Regions from separate parts of the Solibacillus sp. FSL H8-0523 genome, predicted to be linked through region 1. Evidence: a T-box and tRNA genes for the amino acid it is inferred to sense, from the RefSeq annotation. Region 1 holds a T-box; the other regions hold tRNA genes.
What was found. A T-box is a leader RNA that pairs with one kind of tRNA and senses whether it is charged. The one in region 1 lies ahead of NSQ62_RS14750 (valine--tRNA ligase), so its partner is inferred to be a tRNA-Val.
Positions count from the first base shown of each region.

Region 1 (4,792 bases):
CGCTTCCGGTGCTTTTGAAACGAAACGCTCGTTTGATAATTTACCAGAAACTAATTTTACTTCTTTTGCCCATTTTTCAAGCTCTTTTTCAAGACGGACAATTTCTTCATTAATATTGATTAAACCAGCAAGTGGCATGAAGATTTCCGCGCCTGAAATAACTGCTGACATCGCTTGTGCTGGTGCTTCAATTGCCGCACCAATCGTTAAGCCGTCTGGGTTACAGAATTTCTCGATATAGCCTTTGTTCGCTTCAAGTACTGATGCTGTTGCAGCGTCTTTTGCTGAAATCGTCATCGCTACTTTTTTACTCATTGGCGTATTTACTTCTGCACGGATATTACGAACCGAACGGATTAAGTCCATTAATAATTGCATGTCGCCAGCTTCTGCTTTGAAGTTAAATGCAGGGTTTACAGTTGGCCAAGCCGCTACTGTAATTGATTCGCCTTCATGCGGTAAATGCTGCCAAATTTCTTCTGTTACGAATGGCATTAATGGGTGTAATAAACGCATTGTGTTATCTAATACGTATGCTAATACTGAACGCGTTGTTAATTTCGCTGCTTCGTCTTCACCGTATAATGGTAATTTCGCCATTTCGATGTACCAAGAACAGAAATCATCCCAAATGAAGTTGTATAATTCACGGCCAACTTCACCGAATTCGTATTTATCAGATAAGGCTGTTACGCGCTCAATTGTTTCGTTTAAGCGTGTTAAAATCCATTTGTCCGCAGTAGAAAGGTCGCCTGTTAAATCGATTTGCTCGAATGTTAAGCCTTCCATGTTCATTAATGCGAAACGAGATGCGTTCCAAATTTTGTTTACAAAGTTCCAAGTCGATTCAACTTTTTCTGTTGAGTAACGTAAGTCTTGACCTGGAGAAGAACCTGTCGCTAAGAAGTAACGTAATGAATCGGCACCATACTCTGCGATTACTTCCATTGGGTCAACACCGTTACCTAATGACTTCGACATTTTACGGCCTTCTGCATCACGTACTAAACCATGGATTAATACGTCTTCAAATGGACGCTTGCCTGTGAATTCTTTCCCTTGGAAAATCATACGGCTTACCCAGAAGAAGATGATGTCATAACCCGTTACAAGTGTACTTGTTGGATAATAACGCTTGAATAGCTCTGCTTCCTCGTTTGGCCAATCCATTGTTGAAAACGGCCATAATGCAGAAGAGAACCACGTATCAAGTACGTCTTCGTCTTGTGTCCAGTTTTCTTTATCTGCAGGTGCATCTTTCCCTACGTATAATTCACCAGTTTCATTGTGGTACCAAGCTGGAATTTGGTGACCCCACCATAATTGACGAGAAATACACCAGTCATGAATGTTTTCCATCCAGCGGTTGTATGTGTTTTCGAAACGGTTTGGTACGAAGTTTACTTTTTCCGCTTCATCTTTTTGCATTTCTAATGCTTGTTCAGCAAGTGGTCCCATTTTTACGAACCATTGTTTTGACAAGTAAGGCTCTACTACTGCGTTCGTACGCTCAGAGTGACCTACTTGGTGTACGTGTGGTTCGATTTCAACAAGCACGCCGGCTTCTTGTAAATCCACAACAATTTGTTTACGGCATTCGAAACGATCCATGCCAGCATATTTACCAGCTAAATCATTCATTGAACCATCTTCGTTCATTACTAAAATACGCTCTAAGTTATGGCGATTACCTACTTCAAAGTCGTTCGGGTCATGTGCTGGTGTCATTTTTACAACACCTGTACCGAAGTCTTTATCTACATAGTCATCTGCTACGATTGGAATTTCGCGGCCTACGATTGGTAAAATAACCGTTTTACCTACTAAGTGTGCATAGCGCTCATCTTCAGGGTGTACAGCTACACCAGAGTCACCCAGCATTGTTTCTGGACGTGTTGTCGCTACGCGTAATACGCCCGAACCATCTGCAAGTGGGTATTCCATATGGTAGAATGCGCCTTCTACTTCTTTGTGAATAACTTCAATGTCAGAAAGAGCTGTTTTTGCAGCTGGATCCCAGTTAATAATGCGCTCACCACGGTAAATTAAGCCTTTTTCGTATAATGTTACGAATACTTCATTTACAGCTTTGTTTAAGCCTTCATCTAATGTGAAGCGCTCTTTTGAGTAGTCTAAGGCTAAGCCTAATTTCGACCATTGTGCACGAATGTGAGAAGCGTATTCTTCTTTCCATTCCCATGTTTTTTCTAAGAATTTTTCACGGCCTAAATCATAGCGAGAAACGCCTTCACTGCGTAATTTTTCTTCTACCTTTGCTTGTGTGGCAATCCCTGCATGGTCCATACCTGGTAACCATAATGCATCATAGCCTTGCATGCGTTTCATACGGATTAACATATCTTGTAATGTTGTATCCCAAGCGTGACCAAGGTGTAATTTACCTGTTACGTTTGGTGGTGGAATTACGATAGAATAAGGCTCTTTATCGCTTGTTGGGTCTGCTTCAAAAAATTTACCGTTTAACCACCATTCATAGCGGCCGGCTTCTGTTGACTGTGGATCATACTTTGTTGGCATTGTTAATTCAGTCATGTGTCTCTCTCCTTTAAAATGAATTCAACTTAAATCAAATTCGCCTTGGCGTATTTGCCTCCAGTTTTTTCGAGGTAACTCGAAAAGTTCCTTTAAAAAACTGTGACATCTGCCAGAGGCTTGTTTTAGCGCGTTTGTAAATATGCGCTAAAACACAAAAAACTCCCGTCGTCTAAAAAAAGGACGAGGGAGTTAAGTCGCGGTACCACCTTTAATTCCGTTTGGATTTAGTAAAGCGCTCGCATACGTCGTCACTTGCTTCACTCGTCCACTCGTGAACTACATGTTCAACTCGTGTCTTCGCTCAGCTACGTTCCTCGTCTGACAAGCGCTTTCTTTAAATCCAAATCATTTAAATAAGCGCTCGCATATGCGTGCGTTCCTATGCCCAATCGGCACTTCATTCGATAACGGTGTTTAACCGGAACTTAGCTACTCATGGTTCACTAAGTCAGCTCCTAGGCTACCTTCTGTAAATGCTATGTAGAAACTTTTCAGCTACCGTTTCCTCTCTAGTACATCGCAGGATTACATACTCTTCCTATTCAACGCTTCAAATATATAGTTGGTCTTTATTTTATGATGTTTTACATGAAATATCAAGTGCTGTGTTTACACATGTTCATTTGACCGAACATATACTGTACAAAAGGAGTTTTTTTGTTGCGAAGAAATTATAATCCCTACCTATTACCCCCATGGCTTCGGAAATTTCGCTTTTTAATGCGGCAGTGTATTCTCCCGTTAACGATTTTCCAGGCAATCCGAACAATTTTTCTCCCGACAACCGGTGATATTATTTTGTTGTTTATCCTCATTTTATTTAGTTATCTATTATTAACAGATTTCATTTGAACTTTTCTCTAATAAAACGTTAAAAAGGCAATAAAGATTCGACTTCATCTTTATTGCCCTTTCATTATTTACGCGCTGTATTAAGGTGTACTTGTACAACACTATATGCTTCTGCTAGCTGCTCTAAAAAATCAACCTCTTCACTTGAAAGCTGCGGCGTTTCTTCGATGAGTGTTTTCACATATTCTAGTGGCTCTTTTGCTGGTGATTCTTCCTTTATTGCCTCTGTAACCGGCACCTCTTCGATGATTACTTCTGATTTCTTCTCTTCTTGAACCGGTTCCACTTCTTGAACGAGCGTTTTTTTCTCTACATCACAGCGTACATCCCAACTACATACGCATTGCCCCGCTTCATTAATTTCAACCGAGGATTTCAATACGTTTACAGCGACATTTTCTATATCGTCATTCGGTAAATCAATTGAAAACGGCATAGCGTACTCAAAATAAGCCTCATCCTTTTCAATGTCTACATGCTCAATGAACGTGCCTTCTTGAGCAGATGCGTCACGTTCCTTAAAATCAAATTGCATATTACCCTTTAACACGTATACGCCTTTTATGACGATGGAATCCTCTTTATTTTCACTGTGCCAATTCGGTTCAACCTTAATAACAGAGCCCTGTTGGACGGTACCGAAATGAGCTGGGAAACATAATACTTCTTGCATTTGCCAATTTTGCATAAAAAAATCCCCTCCCTACGCTTTACGATATGCGTAGAAAGGGAATTTATGAACATTTTAGCGTGCTAACTTCTCAAATACGTTATGGAAGGCTGCTACTGTTTTTGCAATATGCTCTTCCGTATGAGCAGTTGAGATAAACAAACCTTCAAATTGTGATGGTGGTAAGAAGACACCTTCCTCAGCCATTAATTTAAAGTATTCAGCGAATAATACTAAATCAGATGTTTTCGCTGATTCGAAGTCTACTACGTCTTCATTTGTGAAGAAGAAGCCAATCATCGAGCCTGCACGGTTGACTGTATGCGGAATATTGAATTTCGTTGCAGCTGCGCGGAAACCTTCTTCTAATTGATCACCAAGTTTTTGGAAATATTCATAAGAAGCCGGTGTTAATTGCTCTAATGTCGCGCGGCCTGCCGTCATTGCAAGTGGGTTTCCTGACAGTGTACCTGCTTGATAAATCGGACCAGCTGGCGCGATTTGCTCCATAATTTCACGTTTACCTGCAAATGCACCAACTGGTAAACCACCACCGATTACTTTACCTAGCGTTGTTAAGTCCGGTGTTACACCGTAATAACCTTGTGCACAGCCGTAGTCTACACGGAAGCCCGTCATTACTTCGTCGAAAATTAATACTGTACCATATTGTTCCGTTAACGCGCGTAAGCCTGTTAAAAACTCTGGCTTTGG
Region 1 covers NZ_CP150291.1:2,943,547-2,948,338, forward strand. The annotation lists gene NSQ62_RS14750 (valine--tRNA ligase) at 1-2,553, opposite strand, end outside; T-box leader at 2,730-3,111, opposite strand; gene NSQ62_RS14755 (hypothetical protein) at 3,217-3,408, shown strand; gene NSQ62_RS14760 (alanine racemase) at 3,473-4,096, opposite strand; gene hemL (glutamate-1-semialdehyde 2,1-aminomutase) at 4,154-4,792, opposite strand, start outside.

Region 2 (4,792 bases), 520 kb from region 1:
TCAAATTCAAATTTACGGAGATGAAGCGGTAAATGATGGCGATGATTCGGTATTCAATCATTTATATGTACCAGCAAAGGTAACGGCTGTCTGGTGGGATGAACAATATATTATTGCAAAACAATTGAGTTTGAAGGCAGATGAACGAGGATATGAAGAACCTCCAAAAAATCCGACTGATGATCATTATTCTTATTGGATAATCGAAATGGATAAGAACGAAGTAAAAGGCCCTCTTACGTTAAAAGAGTTAGAGAATGAAACGAACCCATTAGGAATTAACATCGTATTTACACCAATCGAAAAGCTGAAAAGGGAACCATAATTAACTAATATTATCGAGAAGATTAAGATAAATTTCAAAAGAGGATGAATTACTGCCCCTTATATGACGGAACAATTTAGGAGTTTCTATACTTCTAGTGTTAAGACCATGAATATTAACCAAAAATAATTTACTTCAAACTAAAAAATGAACTCGACTTGCATCGAACTCATTTTTTATCTACTTATTTTGCTGTATAAACGTAAAAAAAGTATGTAACAGAAGTTACATACTTAGAAATGACCCGTACGGGATTCGAACCCGTGTTACCGCCGTGAAAGGGCGGTGTCTTAACCACTTGACCAACGGGCCATGGCTCCGAAGGCAGGACTCGAACCTGCGACCTGCCGGTTAACAGCCGGATGCTCTACCAACTGAGCTACTTCGGAACAATACTAATACTATGATGGGCCTAAATGGACTCGAACCATCGACCTCACGCTTATCAGGCGTGCGCTCTAACCAGCTGAGCTATAGGCCCTAAAACTGGAGCGGGTGATCGGAATCGAACCGACAACATCAGCTTGGAAGGCTGAGGTTTTACCACTAAACTACACCCGCAAATGGTGGGTTTGGACGGAATCGAACCGCCGACACTTAGAGCTTCAATCTAATGCTCTACCAACTGAGCTACAAACCCACAAATGGCGGTCCCGACCGGGATCGAACCGGCGATCTCCTGCGTGACAGGCAGGCATGTTAACCGCTACACCACGGGACCATTTGGTTGCGGGGACAGGACTTGAACCTGTGACCTTCGGGTTATGAGCCCGACGAGCTACCACTGCTCCACCCCGCGACAATATTATTACGTTTGTTATCGCATGTTCTGAGTTCTACTTAGTTGCCATCAACTTCGTCCCTCAGTTGCTGCTAATCGCTATCTTTGTTTAGCGATTTGCTCCACCCCGCGATAATACTATTTAAATTAGATGGTGGAGGATGACGGGCTCGAACCGCCGACCCCCTGCTTGTAAGGCAGGTGCTCTCCCAACTGAGCTAATCCTCCATAAAAAAAAAGCGAAGCGACGTCCTACTCTCACAGGGGGAAACCCCCAACTACCATCGGCGCTAAAGAGCTTAACTTCTGTGTTCGGTATGGGAACAGGTGTGGCCTCTTTGCCATCGTCACTTCACTTATTAAATTAAAAGAACTTATTCTTTCAAAACTGGATAAACGTTTCATTGATGTTCATAAATTGTGGTTAAGTCCTCGACCGATTAGTATTCGTCAGCTCCACACATCACTGCGCTTCCACCTCGAACCTATCTACCTGATCGTCTTTCAGGGGTCTTACTTACTTGCGTAATGGGAAATCTCATCTTGAGGGGGGCTTCATGCTTAGATGCTTTCAGCACTTATCCCGTCCACACATAGCTACCCAGCGATGCTCTTGGCAGAACAACTGGTACACCAGCGGTGTGTCCATCCCGGTCCTCTCGTACTAAGGACAGCTCCTCTCAAATTTCCTACGCCCACGACGGATAGGGACCGAACTGTCTCACGACGTTCTGAACCCAGCTCGCGTACCGCTTTAATGGGCGAACAGCCCAACCCTTGGGACCGACTACAGCCCCAGGATGCGATGAGCCGACATCGAGGTGCCAAACCTCCCCGTCGATGTGGACTCTTGGGGGAGATAAGCCTGTTATCCCCGGGGTAGCTTTTATCCGTTGAGCGATGGCCCTTCCATGCGGAACCACCGGATCACTAAGCCCGTCTTTCGACCCTGCTCGACTTGTAGGTCTCGCAGTCAAGCTCCCTTATGCCTTTACACTCTACGAATGATTTCCAACCATTCTGAGGGAACCTTTGGGCGCCTCCGTTACTCTTTAGGAGGCGACCGCCCCAGTCAAACTGTCCGCCTGACACTGTCTCCTACCCCGCTAAGGGGCATGGGTTAGAAGTTCAATACAACCAGGGTAGTATCCCACTGACGCCTCCTCCGAAGCTGGCGCTCCGGGATCTCTGGCTCCTACCTATCCTGTACAAGTTGTACCAAAATTCAATATCAGGCTACAGTAAAGCTCCACGGGGTCTTTCCGTCCTGTCGCGGGTAACCTGCATCTTCACAGGTACTATAATTTCACCGAGTCTCTCGTTGAGACAGTGCCCAGATCGTTACGCCTTTCGTGCGGGTCGGAACTTACCCGACAAGGAATTTCGCTACCTTAGGACCGTTATAGTTACGGCCGCCGTTTACTGGGGCTTCAATTCGCAGCTTCGCTTGCGCTAACCACTCCTCTTAACCTTCCAGCACCGGGCAGGCGTCAGCCCCTATACGTCACCTTACGGTTTTGCAGAGACCTGTGTTTTTGCTAAACAGTCGCCTGGGCCTATTCACTGCGGCTCTCTCACGCTTGCACGCTAACAGAGCACCCCTTCTCCCGAAGTTACGGGGTCATTTTGCCGAGTTCCTTAACGAGAGTTCTCTCGCACACCTTAGGATTCTCTCCTCGACTACCTGTGTCGGTTTGCGGTACGGGCACCTCTCACCTCGATAGAGGCTTTTCTTGGCAGTGTGAAATCAGGAACTTCGTCCATACGGACTCGTCATCACAGCTCAATGTTAAAGTATGCGGATTTGCCTACATACACACCTTACTGCTTGAACACGCGCAACCAACGGCGTGCTTACCCTATCCTACTGCGTCCCCCCATTTCTCAAACGGTGAGGAGGTGGTACAGGAATATCAACCTGTTGTCCATCGCCTACGCCTATCGGCCTCGGCTTAGGTCCCGACTAACCCTGAGCGGACGAGCCTTCCTCAGGAAACCTTAGTCATACGGTGGACGGGATTCTCACCCGTCTTTCGCTACTCATACCGGCATTCTCACTTCTAAGCGCTCCACCAGTCCTTCCGGTCTGACTTCAACGCCCTTAGAACGCTCTCCTACCACGCATCCTATTGGATGCATCCACAGCTTCGGTGAATCGTTTAGCCCCGATACATTTTCGGCGCAGCGTCACTCGACCAGTGAGCTATTACGCACTCTTTAAATGATGGCTGCTTCTAAGCCAACATCCTGGTTGTCTAAGCAACGCCACATCCTTTTCCACTTAACGATTACTTTGGGACCTTAGCTGGTGGTCTGGGCTGTTTCCCTCTTGACTACGGATCTTATCACTCGCAGTCTGACTCCCGTGTATAAATATCTGGCATTCGGAGTTTGTCTGAATTCGGTAAAGCGAGATGCCCCCCTAGTCCAAACAGTGCTCTACCTCCAGTATTCTCAATCACGAGGCTAGCCCTAAAGCTATTTCGGAGAGAACCAGCTATCTCCAGGTTCGATTGGAATTTCTCCGCTACCCACACCTCATCCCCGCACTTTTCAACGTGCGTGGGTTCGGGCCTCCAGTAAGTGTTACCTCACCTTCACCCTGGACATGGGTAGATCACCTGGTTTCGGGTCTACGACCACGTACTAATTCGCCCTATTCAGACTCGCTTTCGCTGCGGCTCCGTCTTCTCAACTTAACCTCGCACGTAATCGTAACTCGCCGGTTCATTCTACAAAAGGCACGCTATCACCCATTAACGGGCTCTAACTACTTGTAGGCACACGGTTTCAGGATCTATTTCACTCCCCTTCCGGGGTGCTTTTCACCTTTCCCTCACGGTACTGGTTCACTATCGGTCACTAGGTAGTATTTAGCCTTGGGAGATGGTCCTCCCGGATTCCGACGGAATTTCACGTGTTCCGCCGTACTCAGGATCCACTCAGGAGGGAATAACTTTTGGGCTACAGGGCTTTTACCTTATTTTGCGGACCTTTCCAAGTCGCTTCGCCTAAATCATTCTTTTGTAACTCCGTATTGAGTGTCCTACAACCCCAAAGAGCAAGCTCTTTGGTTTGGGCTCTTCCCGTTTCGCTCGCCGCTACTCAGGGAATCGAATTTTCTTTCTGTTCCTGCAGGTACTTAGATGTTTCAGTTCCCTGCGTCTGTCTCAAACACGCTATGAATTCACGTGAGTGTACTATCCGATTAAAGATAGTGGGTTCCCCCATTCGGAAATCCCCGGATCAAAGCTTACTTACAGCTCCCCGAGGCATATCGGTGTTAGTGCCGTCCTTCATCGACTCCTAGTGCCAAGGCATCCACCGTGCGCCCTTATTAACTTAACCAAAAGTTAAACTTAAATCAGAAGATTTAAGATTTTAAGGATATTGCACGACCAATTTCTTGATCTATTGTTTGTTTATTACTTATCAATGTCGTTTTATCCAGTTTTCAAAGAACAAAGCAGCTGACTTCAATCACTTCATGACTGAACTTCGCTGAATTCGCTTCATGCAGCTTTGCGACGATAGCGCTAGCGACAGGAGCAAATATTTTTTTGAAGTATCTCATTCAATTAAGAATGAACCTTCAAAACTGAACAGCAAACGTTAATGAGTATCTTCTCCAAGAGAAGATTTCCGAAATAATCCTTAGAAAGGAGGTGATCCAGCCGCACCTTCCG
Region 2 covers NZ_CP150291.1:2,419,027-2,423,818, forward strand. The annotation lists gene NSQ62_RS12050 (DUF3997 domain-containing protein) at 1-325, shown strand, start outside; tRNA gene NSQ62_RS12055 (tRNA-Glu) at 566-637, opposite strand; tRNA gene NSQ62_RS12060 (tRNA-Asn) at 639-714, opposite strand; tRNA gene NSQ62_RS12065 (tRNA-Ile) at 733-806, opposite strand; tRNA gene NSQ62_RS12070 (tRNA-Gly) at 813-886, opposite strand; tRNA gene NSQ62_RS12075 (tRNA-Phe) at 890-965, opposite strand; tRNA gene NSQ62_RS12080 (tRNA-Asp) at 971-1,046, opposite strand; tRNA gene NSQ62_RS12085 (tRNA-Met) at 1,050-1,124, opposite strand; tRNA gene NSQ62_RS12090 (tRNA-Val) at 1,259-1,334, opposite strand; rRNA gene rrf (5S ribosomal RNA) at 1,346-1,461, opposite strand; rRNA gene NSQ62_RS12100 (23S ribosomal RNA) at 1,527-4,454, opposite strand; rRNA gene NSQ62_RS12105 (16S ribosomal RNA) at 4,765-4,792, opposite strand, start outside.
Region 2: it has a tRNA-Val gene. The T-box ahead of NSQ62_RS14750 (valine--tRNA ligase) is inferred to sense a tRNA for this amino acid. The anticodon was not compared.

Region 3 (4,792 bases), 1.3 Mb from region 1:
CGAGCTGACGACAACCATGCACCACCTGTCACCGTTGTCCCCGAAGGGAAAACTGTATCTCTACAGTGGTCAATGGGATGTCAAGACCTGGTAAGGTTCTTCGCGTTGCTTCGAATTAAACCACATGCTCCACCGCTTGTGCGGGCCCCCGTCAATTCCTTTGAGTTTCAGTCTTGCGACCGTACTCCCCAGGCGGAGTGCTTAATGCGTTAGCTGCAGCACTGAGGGGCGGAAACCCCCCAACACTTAGCACTCATCGTTTACGGCGTGGACTACCAGGGTATCTAATCCTGTTTGCTCCCCACGCTTTCGCGCCTCAGTGTCAGTTACAGACCAGATAGTCGCCTTCGCCACTGGTGTTCCTCCAAATCTCTACGCATTTCACCGCTACACTTGGAATTCCACTATCCTCTTCTGCACTCAAGTTCCCCAGTTTCCAATGACCCTCCCCGGTTGAGCCGGGGGCTTTCACATCAGACTTAAGGAACCACCTGCGCGCGCTTTACGCCCAATAATTCCGGACAACGCTTGCCACCTACGTATTACCGCGGCTGCTGGCACGTAGTTAGCCGTGGCTTTCTAACAAGGTACCGTCAAGGTAGCGCCAGTTACTACGCTACTTGTTCTTCCCTTGCAACAGAGTTTTACGAACCGAAATCCTTCTTCACTCACGCGGCGTTGCTCCATCAGACTTTCGTCCATTGTGGAAGATTCCCTACTGCTGCCTCCCGTAGGAGTCTGGGCCGTGTCTCAGTCCCAGTGTGGCCGATCACCCTCTCAGGTCGGCTACGCATCGTTGCCTTGGTGAGCCGTTACCTCACCAACTAGCTAATGCGCCGCGGGTCCATCCTATAGTGATAGCCGAAACCATCTTTCAACTTCAAAACATGTGTTTCGAAGTATTATCCGGTATTAGCTCCGGTTTCCCGAAGTTATCCCAGTCTATAGGGTAGGTTACCCACGTGTTACTCACCCGTCCGCCGCTAAATCAGAGAGAAGCAAGCTTCTCTAATCATTCGCTCGACTTGCATGTATTAGGCACGCCGCCAGCGTTCGTCCTGAGCCAGGATCAAACTCTCCATAATAGTTAGTTTGAAAGCTCATTTGCTTTGCTAGCGATCCAACTAATTAAAGTTGAAATCTATTGTTTGTTTCATTTAAGAAACTTGTTTTTCATTAACGTTGCTTGTTCAGTTTTCAAGGTTCATGGTGGAGCCTAGCGGGATCGAACCGCTGACCTCCTGCGTGCAAGGCAGGCGCTCTCCCAGCTGAGCTAAGGCCCCATAAAATGGTCGGAATGACAGGATTCGAACCTACGACCCCTTGGTCCCAAACCAAGTGCTCTACCAAGCTGAGCTACATTCCGGAAAATTGGTGCGCTCGACAGGACTTGAACCTACAACCTTCTGATTCGTAGTCAGATGCTCTATCCAATTGAGCTACGAGCGCAATTATTTATTTAAAAATGGTGCCGAGGGCCGGAATCGAACCGGCACGGTGATCACTCACCGCAGGATTTTAAGTCCTGTGCGTCTGCCAGTTCCGCCACCCCGGCATTTTTTGGAGCGGAAGACGAGGTTCGAACTCGCGACCCCCACCTTGGCAAGGTGGTGTTCTACCACTGAACTACTTCCGCAAAATGCATAAGCTATTTTTATCTGACAGTATATGAAATTAAAATGGTGCGGGTGAAGGGAGTCGAACCCCCACGCCTTGCGGCGCTAGATCCTAAGTCTAGTGCGTCTGCCAATTCCGCCACACCCGCAGCAGACAAATATAAAACTGGTGAGCCATGAAGGACTCGAACCTTCGACCCTCTGATTAAAAGTCAGATGCTCTACCAACTGAGCTAATGGCTCTCTAAAATGGTGCCGGCGAAAGGAGTCGAACCCTCGACCTACTGATTACAAGTCAGTTGCTCTACCAACTGAGCTACACCGGCATTTTAGAAATGGTGGAGGATGACGGGCTCGAACCGCCGACCCCCTGCTTGTAAGGCAGGTGCTCTCCCAGCTGAGCTAATCCTCCTGGGTAATACAGCCTAGCGACGTCCTACTCTCACAGGGGGAAACCCCCAACTACCATCGGCGCTAAAGAGCTTAACTTCCGTGTTCGGTATGGGAACGGGTGTGACCTCTTTGCCATCATCACTAGACTATTTTATTGTAAAAGACAATATTTATTATACTACACTATCCTTAAAAGTCAAGTGTTTTTAATAAATTTTATTCTTTCAAAACTGGATAAACGTTTCATTGATGTTCATAAATTGTGGTTAAGTCCTCGACCGATTAGTATTCGTCAGCTCCACACATCACTGCGCTTCCACCTCGAACCTATCTACCTGATCGTCTTTCAGGGGTCTTACTTACTTGCGTAATGGGAAATCTCATCTTGAGGGGGGCTTCATGCTTAGATGCTTTCAGCACTTATCCCGTCCACACATAGCTACCCAGCGATGCTCTTGGCAGAACAACTGGTACACCAGCGGTGTGTCCATCCCGGTCCTCTCGTACTAAGGACAGCTCCTCTCAAATTTCCTACGCCCACGACGGATAGGGACCGAACTGTCTCACGACGTTCTGAACCCAGCTCGCGTACCGCTTTAATGGGCGAACAGCCCAACCCTTGGGACCGACTACAGCCCCAGGATGCGATGAGCCGACATCGAGGTGCCAAACCTCCCCGTCGATGTGGACTCTTGGGGGAGATAAGCCTGTTATCCCCGGGGTAGCTTTTATCCGTTGAGCGATGGCCCTTCCATGCGGAACCACCGGATCACTAAGCCCGTCTTTCGACCCTGCTCGACTTGTAGGTCTCGCAGTCAAGCTCCCTTATGCCTTTACACTCTACGAATGATTTCCAACCATTCTGAGGGAACCTTTGGGCGCCTCCGTTACTCTTTAGGAGGCGACCGCCCCAGTCAAACTGTCCGCCTGACACTGTCTCCTACCCCGCTAAGGGGCATGGGTTAGAAGTTCAATACAACCAGGGTAGTATCCCACTGACGCCTCCTCCGAAGCTGGCGCTCCGGGATCTCTGGCTCCTACCTATCCTGTACAAGTTGTACCAAAATTCAATATCAGGCTACAGTAAAGCTCCACGGGGTCTTTCCGTCCTGTCGCGGGTAACCTGCATCTTCACAGGTACTATAATTTCACCGAGTCTCTCGTTGAGACAGTGCCCAGATCGTTACGCCTTTCGTGCGGGTCGGAACTTACCCGACAAGGAATTTCGCTACCTTAGGACCGTTATAGTTACGGCCGCCGTTTACTGGGGCTTCAATTCGCAGCTTCGCTTGCGCTAACCACTCCTCTTAACCTTCCAGCACCGGGCAGGCGTCAGCCCCTATACGTCACCTTACGGTTTTGCAGAGACCTGTGTTTTTGCTAAACAGTCGCCTGGGCCTATTCACTGCGGCTCTCTCACGCTTGCACGCTAACAGAGCACCCCTTCTCCCGAAGTTACGGGGTCATTTTGCCGAGTTCCTTAACGAGAGTTCTCTCGCACACCTTAGGATTCTCTCCTCGACTACCTGTGTCGGTTTGCGGTACGGGCACCTCTCACCTCGATAGAGGCTTTTCTTGGCAGTGTGAAATCAGGAACTTCGTCCATACGGACTCGTCATCACAGCTCAATGTTAAAGTATGCGGATTTGCCTACATACACACCTTACTGCTTGAACACGCGCAACCAACGGCGTGCTTACCCTATCCTACTGCGTCCCCCCATTTCTCAAACGGTGAGGAGGTGGTACAGGAATATCAACCTGTTGTCCATCGCCTACGCCTATCGGCCTCGGCTTAGGTCCCGACTAACCCTGAGCGGACGAGCCTTCCTCAGGAAACCTTAGTCATACGGTGGACGGGATTCTCACCCGTCTTTCGCTACTCATACCGGCATTCTCACTTCTAAGCGCTCCACCAGTCCTTCCGGTCTGACTTCAACGCCCTTAGAACGCTCTCCTACCACGCATCCTATTGGATGCATCCACAGCTTCGGTGAATCGTTTAGCCCCGATACATTTTCGGCGCAGCGTCACTCGACCAGTGAGCTATTACGCACTCTTTAAATGATGGCTGCTTCTAAGCCAACATCCTGGTTGTCTAAGCAACGCCACATCCTTTTCCACTTAACGATTACTTTGGGACCTTAGCTGGTGGTCTGGGCTGTTTCCCTCTTGACTACGGATCTTATCACTCGCAGTCTGACTCCCGTGTATAAATATCTGGCATTCGGAGTTTGTCTGAATTCGGTAAAGCGAGATGCCCCCCTAGTCCAAACAGTGCTCTACCTCCAGTATTCTCAATCACGAGGCTAGCCCTAAAGCTATTTCGGAGAGAACCAGCTATCTCCAGGTTCGATTGGAATTTCTCCGCTACCCACACCTCATCCCCGCACTTTTCAACGTGCGTGGGTTCGGGCCTCCAGTAAGTGTTACCTCACCTTCACCCTGGACATGGGTAGATCACCTGGTTTCGGGTCTACGACCACGTACTAATTCGCCCTATTCAGACTCGCTTTCGCTGCGGCTCCGTCTTCTCAACTTAACCTCGCACGTAATCGTAACTCGCCGGTTCATTCTACAAAAGGCACGCTATCACCCATTAACGGGCTCTAACTACTTGTAGGCACACGGTTTCAGGATCTATTTCACTCCCCTTCCGGGGTGCTTTTCACCTTTCCCTCACGGTACTGGTTCACTATCGGTCACTAGGTAGTATTTAGCCTTGGGAGATGGTCCTCCCGGATTCCGACGGAATTTCACGTGTTCCGCCGTACTCAGGATCCA
Region 3 covers NZ_CP150291.1:105,167-109,958, reverse strand. The annotation lists rRNA gene NSQ62_RS00550 (16S ribosomal RNA) at 1-1,085, opposite strand, end outside; tRNA gene NSQ62_RS00545 (tRNA-Ala) at 1,208-1,283, opposite strand; tRNA gene NSQ62_RS00540 (tRNA-Pro) at 1,290-1,366, opposite strand; tRNA gene NSQ62_RS00535 (tRNA-Arg) at 1,373-1,449, opposite strand; tRNA gene NSQ62_RS00530 (tRNA-Leu) at 1,467-1,555, opposite strand; tRNA gene NSQ62_RS00525 (tRNA-Gly) at 1,562-1,636, opposite strand; tRNA gene NSQ62_RS00520 (tRNA-Leu) at 1,681-1,765, opposite strand; tRNA gene NSQ62_RS00515 (tRNA-Lys) at 1,784-1,859, opposite strand; tRNA gene NSQ62_RS00510 (tRNA-Thr) at 1,867-1,942, opposite strand; tRNA gene NSQ62_RS00505 (tRNA-Val) at 1,953-2,028, opposite strand; rRNA gene rrf (5S ribosomal RNA) at 2,040-2,155, opposite strand; rRNA gene NSQ62_RS00495 (23S ribosomal RNA) at 2,272-4,792, opposite strand, start outside.
Region 3: it has a tRNA-Val gene. The T-box ahead of NSQ62_RS14750 (valine--tRNA ligase) is inferred to sense a tRNA for this amino acid. The anticodon was not compared.

Region 4 (4,792 bases), 1.1 Mb from region 1:
TAGCCTGATATTGAATTTTGGTACAACTTGTACAGGATAGGTAGGAGCCAGAGATCCCGGAGCGCCAGCTTCGGAGGAGGCGTCAGTGGGATACTACCCTGGTTGTATTGAACTTCTAACCCATGCCCCTTAGCGGGGTAGGAGACAGTGTCAGGCGGACAGTTTGACTGGGGCGGTCGCCTCCTAAAGAGTAACGGAGGCGCCCAAAGGTTCCCTCAGAATGGTTGGAAATCATTCGTAGAGTGTAAAGGCATAAGGGAGCTTGACTGCGAGACCTACAAGTCGAGCAGGGTCGAAAGACGGGCTTAGTGATCCGGTGGTTCCGCATGGAAGGGCCATCGCTCAACGGATAAAAGCTACCCCGGGGATAACAGGCTTATCTCCCCCAAGAGTCCACATCGACGGGGAGGTTTGGCACCTCGATGTCGGCTCATCGCATCCTGGGGCTGTAGTCGGTCCCAAGGGTTGGGCTGTTCGCCCATTAAAGCGGTACGCGAGCTGGGTTCAGAACGTCGTGAGACAGTTCGGTCCCTATCCGTCGTGGGCGTAGGAAATTTGAGAGGAGCTGTCCTTAGTACGAGAGGACCGGGATGGACACACCGCTGGTGTACCAGTTGTTCTGCCAAGAGCATCGCTGGGTAGCTATGTGTGGACGGGATAAGTGCTGAAAGCATCTAAGCATGAAGCCCCCCTCAAGATGAGATTTCCCATTACGCAAGTAAGTAAGACCCCTGAAAGACGATCAGGTAGATAGGTTCGAGGTGGAAGCGCAGTGATGTGTGGAGCTGACGAATACTAATCGGTCGAGGACTTAACCACAATTTATGAACATCAATGAAACGTTTATCCAGTTTTGAAAGAATAAAAATTTATTAAAAAACACTTGATATTTATATCAATATTGTAGTATAATAAATCTTGTCTTCCAATAAAATAGTCTAGTGATGATGGCAAAGAGGTCACACCTGTTCCCATACCGAACACAGAAGTTAAGCTCTTTAGCGCCGATGGTAGTTGGGGGTTTCCCCCTGTGAGAGTAGGACGTCGCTAGGCTCAAAAAGTCGCTGCTGATTTAGTCAGTAGTGGCTTTTTTTATGTAAAAATTTAATGTTAATATTACATCCAGATGATTGTGTCTTTCAACCAATCATCTGGTTTTTTTGATCCTTTTAGAAGTCAATAAATGATTAAGACTGAAAAATATTATACTAGCATAGTTGACGTAGCAAATAGAAAGCTCTACGATATGGAGTAAATAATTTTATCTAGTTTTTAATGGAGGAAACAATATGACAACACCCTTTCTAACAGTAGCCGATGTGCGATTAATCGAGCAGCAAGTAACTAAGATTCTTCGTGCAAAATCATCTTCAAGCGATTCAAAAGTTGTAAGTACAGTTAGAGCGCTTGCAATTGGTGAGCTCCGTGAAAATCTAACGACAATTGATGAAGCGATTATAAAAGAAGTAGAAATGATTGAGAATAGCATGGGCGCCGAGCTGTTTATTCATGGTTTAAAAGCCTATACAATCCCGTTTAAAGCAATTAGTGATAAAGGGTTGCAAAAACTATTTAAAAAAGATAAAAAGTTAAAATTACCGAAGTTAGACCTGGTTGATTGGCAGGAGATTAGCTACTTTTCTTGGCTTGATAAGGGTACGAATCGTCAGTATATCGTTTTAGAAAAAGAAGGTGAATATACAGCGCTACGTGGTGTTTATGAAGCACCAACGCCGATAAAAGGGATTTGTGCGATTTGTAATCACGATAGCTCATTGCACCTGTTTACGGCAACTGTAAAAGGAAATGGCGATAACTATACATCATATAGCAATTATATTTGTGCAGATGCAACGATTTGTAACGCGAATGTAAGTAACTATACAAAGTTATCTGAGTTTGTTGCCCGTAATTTAGTGTAAGATCGAAGTCACTTCTAAATGAGGTGGCTTTTAAAAACGGCACTTGAAAAATTAAAAGCTGGTAAAATGGTTCAAACGTTTCAGTAGAGCTTCAATCGTTATTTAGAGCGTCAGTTCAGCCTTACATGATGTCGTGGCTACAATATGATCCACAACAGGAATTATCGAATGTATCAGCGCCCATTTTAATCGTGCAAGGCAAAAAGGATAACCAAATAACATAAGCAGATGCTTCAGCCTTGCAAAATGGCAATAAGCAAGCGACTGTACGCTATTTCGACCCTGCTTTTTGTTCTACTTTTTAGTAGGAAATTTAGTCGAAAATAACCAAAATTTCTATCCTATTCAGAAAATTTAAATAAATTTAAAATCACCCTAAATTATTTTGAAAAAACGCTTGTATTAATCAAAAACGTTGCTATAATAAGAAATGTACTAAAGAGAGCAACATAAACTCAGTACATACTAGTAGCGTTCCGAAGTAGCTCAGTTGGTAGAGCATCCGGCTGTTAACCGGCAGGTCGCAGGTTCGAGTCCTGCCTTCGGAGCCATTTTTTTTGCGTTTTTTTAGCAAAATATGAAAATAAAAATTCTTTTAAAAAAATTTTCAAAAAAGGGTTGCATACTTTAGAGAATGATGGTAATATAAATCTTGTCTTAAAGAGAGCAACATTATATAAAGTAACGGCCCGTTGGTCAAGTGGTTAAGACACCGCCCTTTCACGGCGGTAACACGGGTTCGAATCCCGTACGGGTCACCATTTAAGGCTTCATAAAAAAATAATCATAACACTTGTTAGTATGGAGGATTAGCTCAGCTGGGAGAGCACCTGCCTTACAAGCAGGGGGTCGGCGGTTCGAGCCCGTCATCCTCCACCATATTTTTTAACAAGCTGTTATACTGTGTCGGAGGGGTAGCGAAGTGGCTAAACGCGGCGGACTGTAAATCCGCTCCTTAGGGTTCGGCGGTTCGAATCCGTCCCCCTCCACCATCTATAAAATGTTTGGGGTATAGCCAAGCGGTAAGGCAACGGATTTTGATTCCGTCATGCCCTGGTTCGAATCCAGGTTCCCCAGCCATTTTTTTATTTTTTATGAGCCATTAGCTCAGTTGGTAGAGCATCTGACTTTTAATCAGAGGGTCGAAGGTTCGAGTCCTTCATGGCTCACTTTTATTTTTGCAATTTAGAAGTGTACTTAAATATAAAAATTACAATCCTTTACTTAATTCTAAGTAAGGGATTTTTTGCGTCTAAAAAGGGAAAAGCATGTACGAGCTCGAAAAGAGACTAATGAGCATAGTTTAGAAGAGTAGAGTAAACGAAATGCAAACATGTTAGGGGATGCGAAAAGATGAAGAATAGAAACGTTTCAATTATTGGAGTACCTTGTGATTATGGGCAGCAACGACGAGGTGTGGATATGGGGCCGAGTGCCATACGCTATGCAGGATTACAGGAACGTTTACAAATACTTGGCTATGAAGTAGTGGATGAAGGGAATATTCGAGCGTCTGATCAACAGAGATTAGAGCAACAAGATACGCGTCTTTTAAATTTAGAAGAAGTTATACAGGTGAATACGGAGCTTGCCAATATGGTGAAGTTGGTTGTTGAAAATCAACGTACACCGCTTGTGCTTGGTGGGGATCATAGTATTGCGATTGGGACACTGGCAGGTTTATCGTTACATTATAAAAACTTAGGCGTTATTTGGTTTGATGCACACGCTGATTTAAATACACCAGAAACAACGCCATCAGGTAATATTCACGGGATGCCGCTTGCGACGAGTATTGGTTTGGGGCATGAGCGCTTAACATCAATTTTACACAGTGAAGCAAAAATACAGGCGGAAAACATTATTATTATTGGCGGGCGTTCGATTGATGAAGGGGAGCGTGTGTTAATAAAGGAACGTGGTATTCAAGTGTATACAATGCACGAAATTGATCGATTAGGAATGACGCATGTAATGGAACAAACGCTTGCCTACTTCAAAGAAAAACAAATTGATGGGCTGCATTTATCGCTGGATTTAGATGCACTAGACCCGCTCTACACACCAGGAGTCGGAACACCAGTTGCGGGAGGCATTACATATCGTGAAAGTCACTTGGCAATGGAGATGATTCAGGAATCAGGCCTGTTAACTTCTGCTGAATTTGTTGAGGTGAATCCGATTTTAGATGAACACAATAAAACGGCAGATGTTGCAGTTGCGCTCGTTGGTTCGTTATTTGGGGAAACTTTAGTATGAATATTGAGAAAACATATATTGGAAGAAACGAAATTTGCTATAATAAAGAAATCGATTATAAATTTTTCGTAAAAAAATGAAACCTTTATATGTGCCGTCCGTATATATAGAACAGCTAATAAGGTGGAGAGGAAAGACAAATGGATGCGTTAGTAAATAAAAGAATAAAGCAAGTGCTTAAAGGTGATCAAAACGCATATGCCGATATTGTTAACCTCTACCAGCACAAGCTGTATCAAGTGTGTTACCGTATGCTCAGCAATCAACAAGAAGCTGAGGATATCGCGCAAGAGGCATTTATACGTGCCTATATTAATCTTCATTCGTATGATCAAAAACGGAAATTTTCGACGTGGCTTTATCGAATCGCGACGAATCTTTGTATTGACCGAATACGTAAAAAGAAGCCGGATTATTACTTAGATGCAGAGGTTGCTGGTACAGATGGGTTAGATATGTATTCGCAAATTGCGGCAGATGAGCAATTGCCTGAAGAAGCAGTAGAGCAAATGGAGCTTCAAGACCGTATTCAATATGAAATTAGTCGATTGCCAGATAAATATCGATCGGTTATCGTTTTAAAGTATATTGAAGAGCTGTCATTGCAGGAA
Region 4 covers NZ_CP150291.1:4,004,953-4,009,744, reverse strand. The annotation lists rRNA gene NSQ62_RS20190 (23S ribosomal RNA) at 1-819, shown strand, start outside; rRNA gene rrf (5S ribosomal RNA) at 938-1,053, shown strand; gene NSQ62_RS20180 (FBP domain-containing protein) at 1,290-1,922, shown strand; tRNA gene NSQ62_RS20175 (tRNA-Asn) at 2,398-2,473, shown strand; tRNA gene NSQ62_RS20170 (tRNA-Glu) at 2,609-2,683, shown strand; tRNA gene NSQ62_RS20165 (tRNA-Val) at 2,726-2,801, shown strand; tRNA gene NSQ62_RS20160 (tRNA-Tyr) at 2,831-2,914, shown strand; tRNA gene NSQ62_RS20155 (tRNA-Gln) at 2,928-3,002, shown strand; tRNA gene NSQ62_RS20150 (tRNA-Lys) at 3,019-3,091, shown strand; gene rocF (arginase) at 3,276-4,181, shown strand; gene sigW (RNA polymerase sigma factor SigW) at 4,322-4,792, shown strand, end outside.
Region 4: it has a tRNA-Val gene. The T-box ahead of NSQ62_RS14750 (valine--tRNA ligase) is inferred to sense a tRNA for this amino acid. The anticodon was not compared.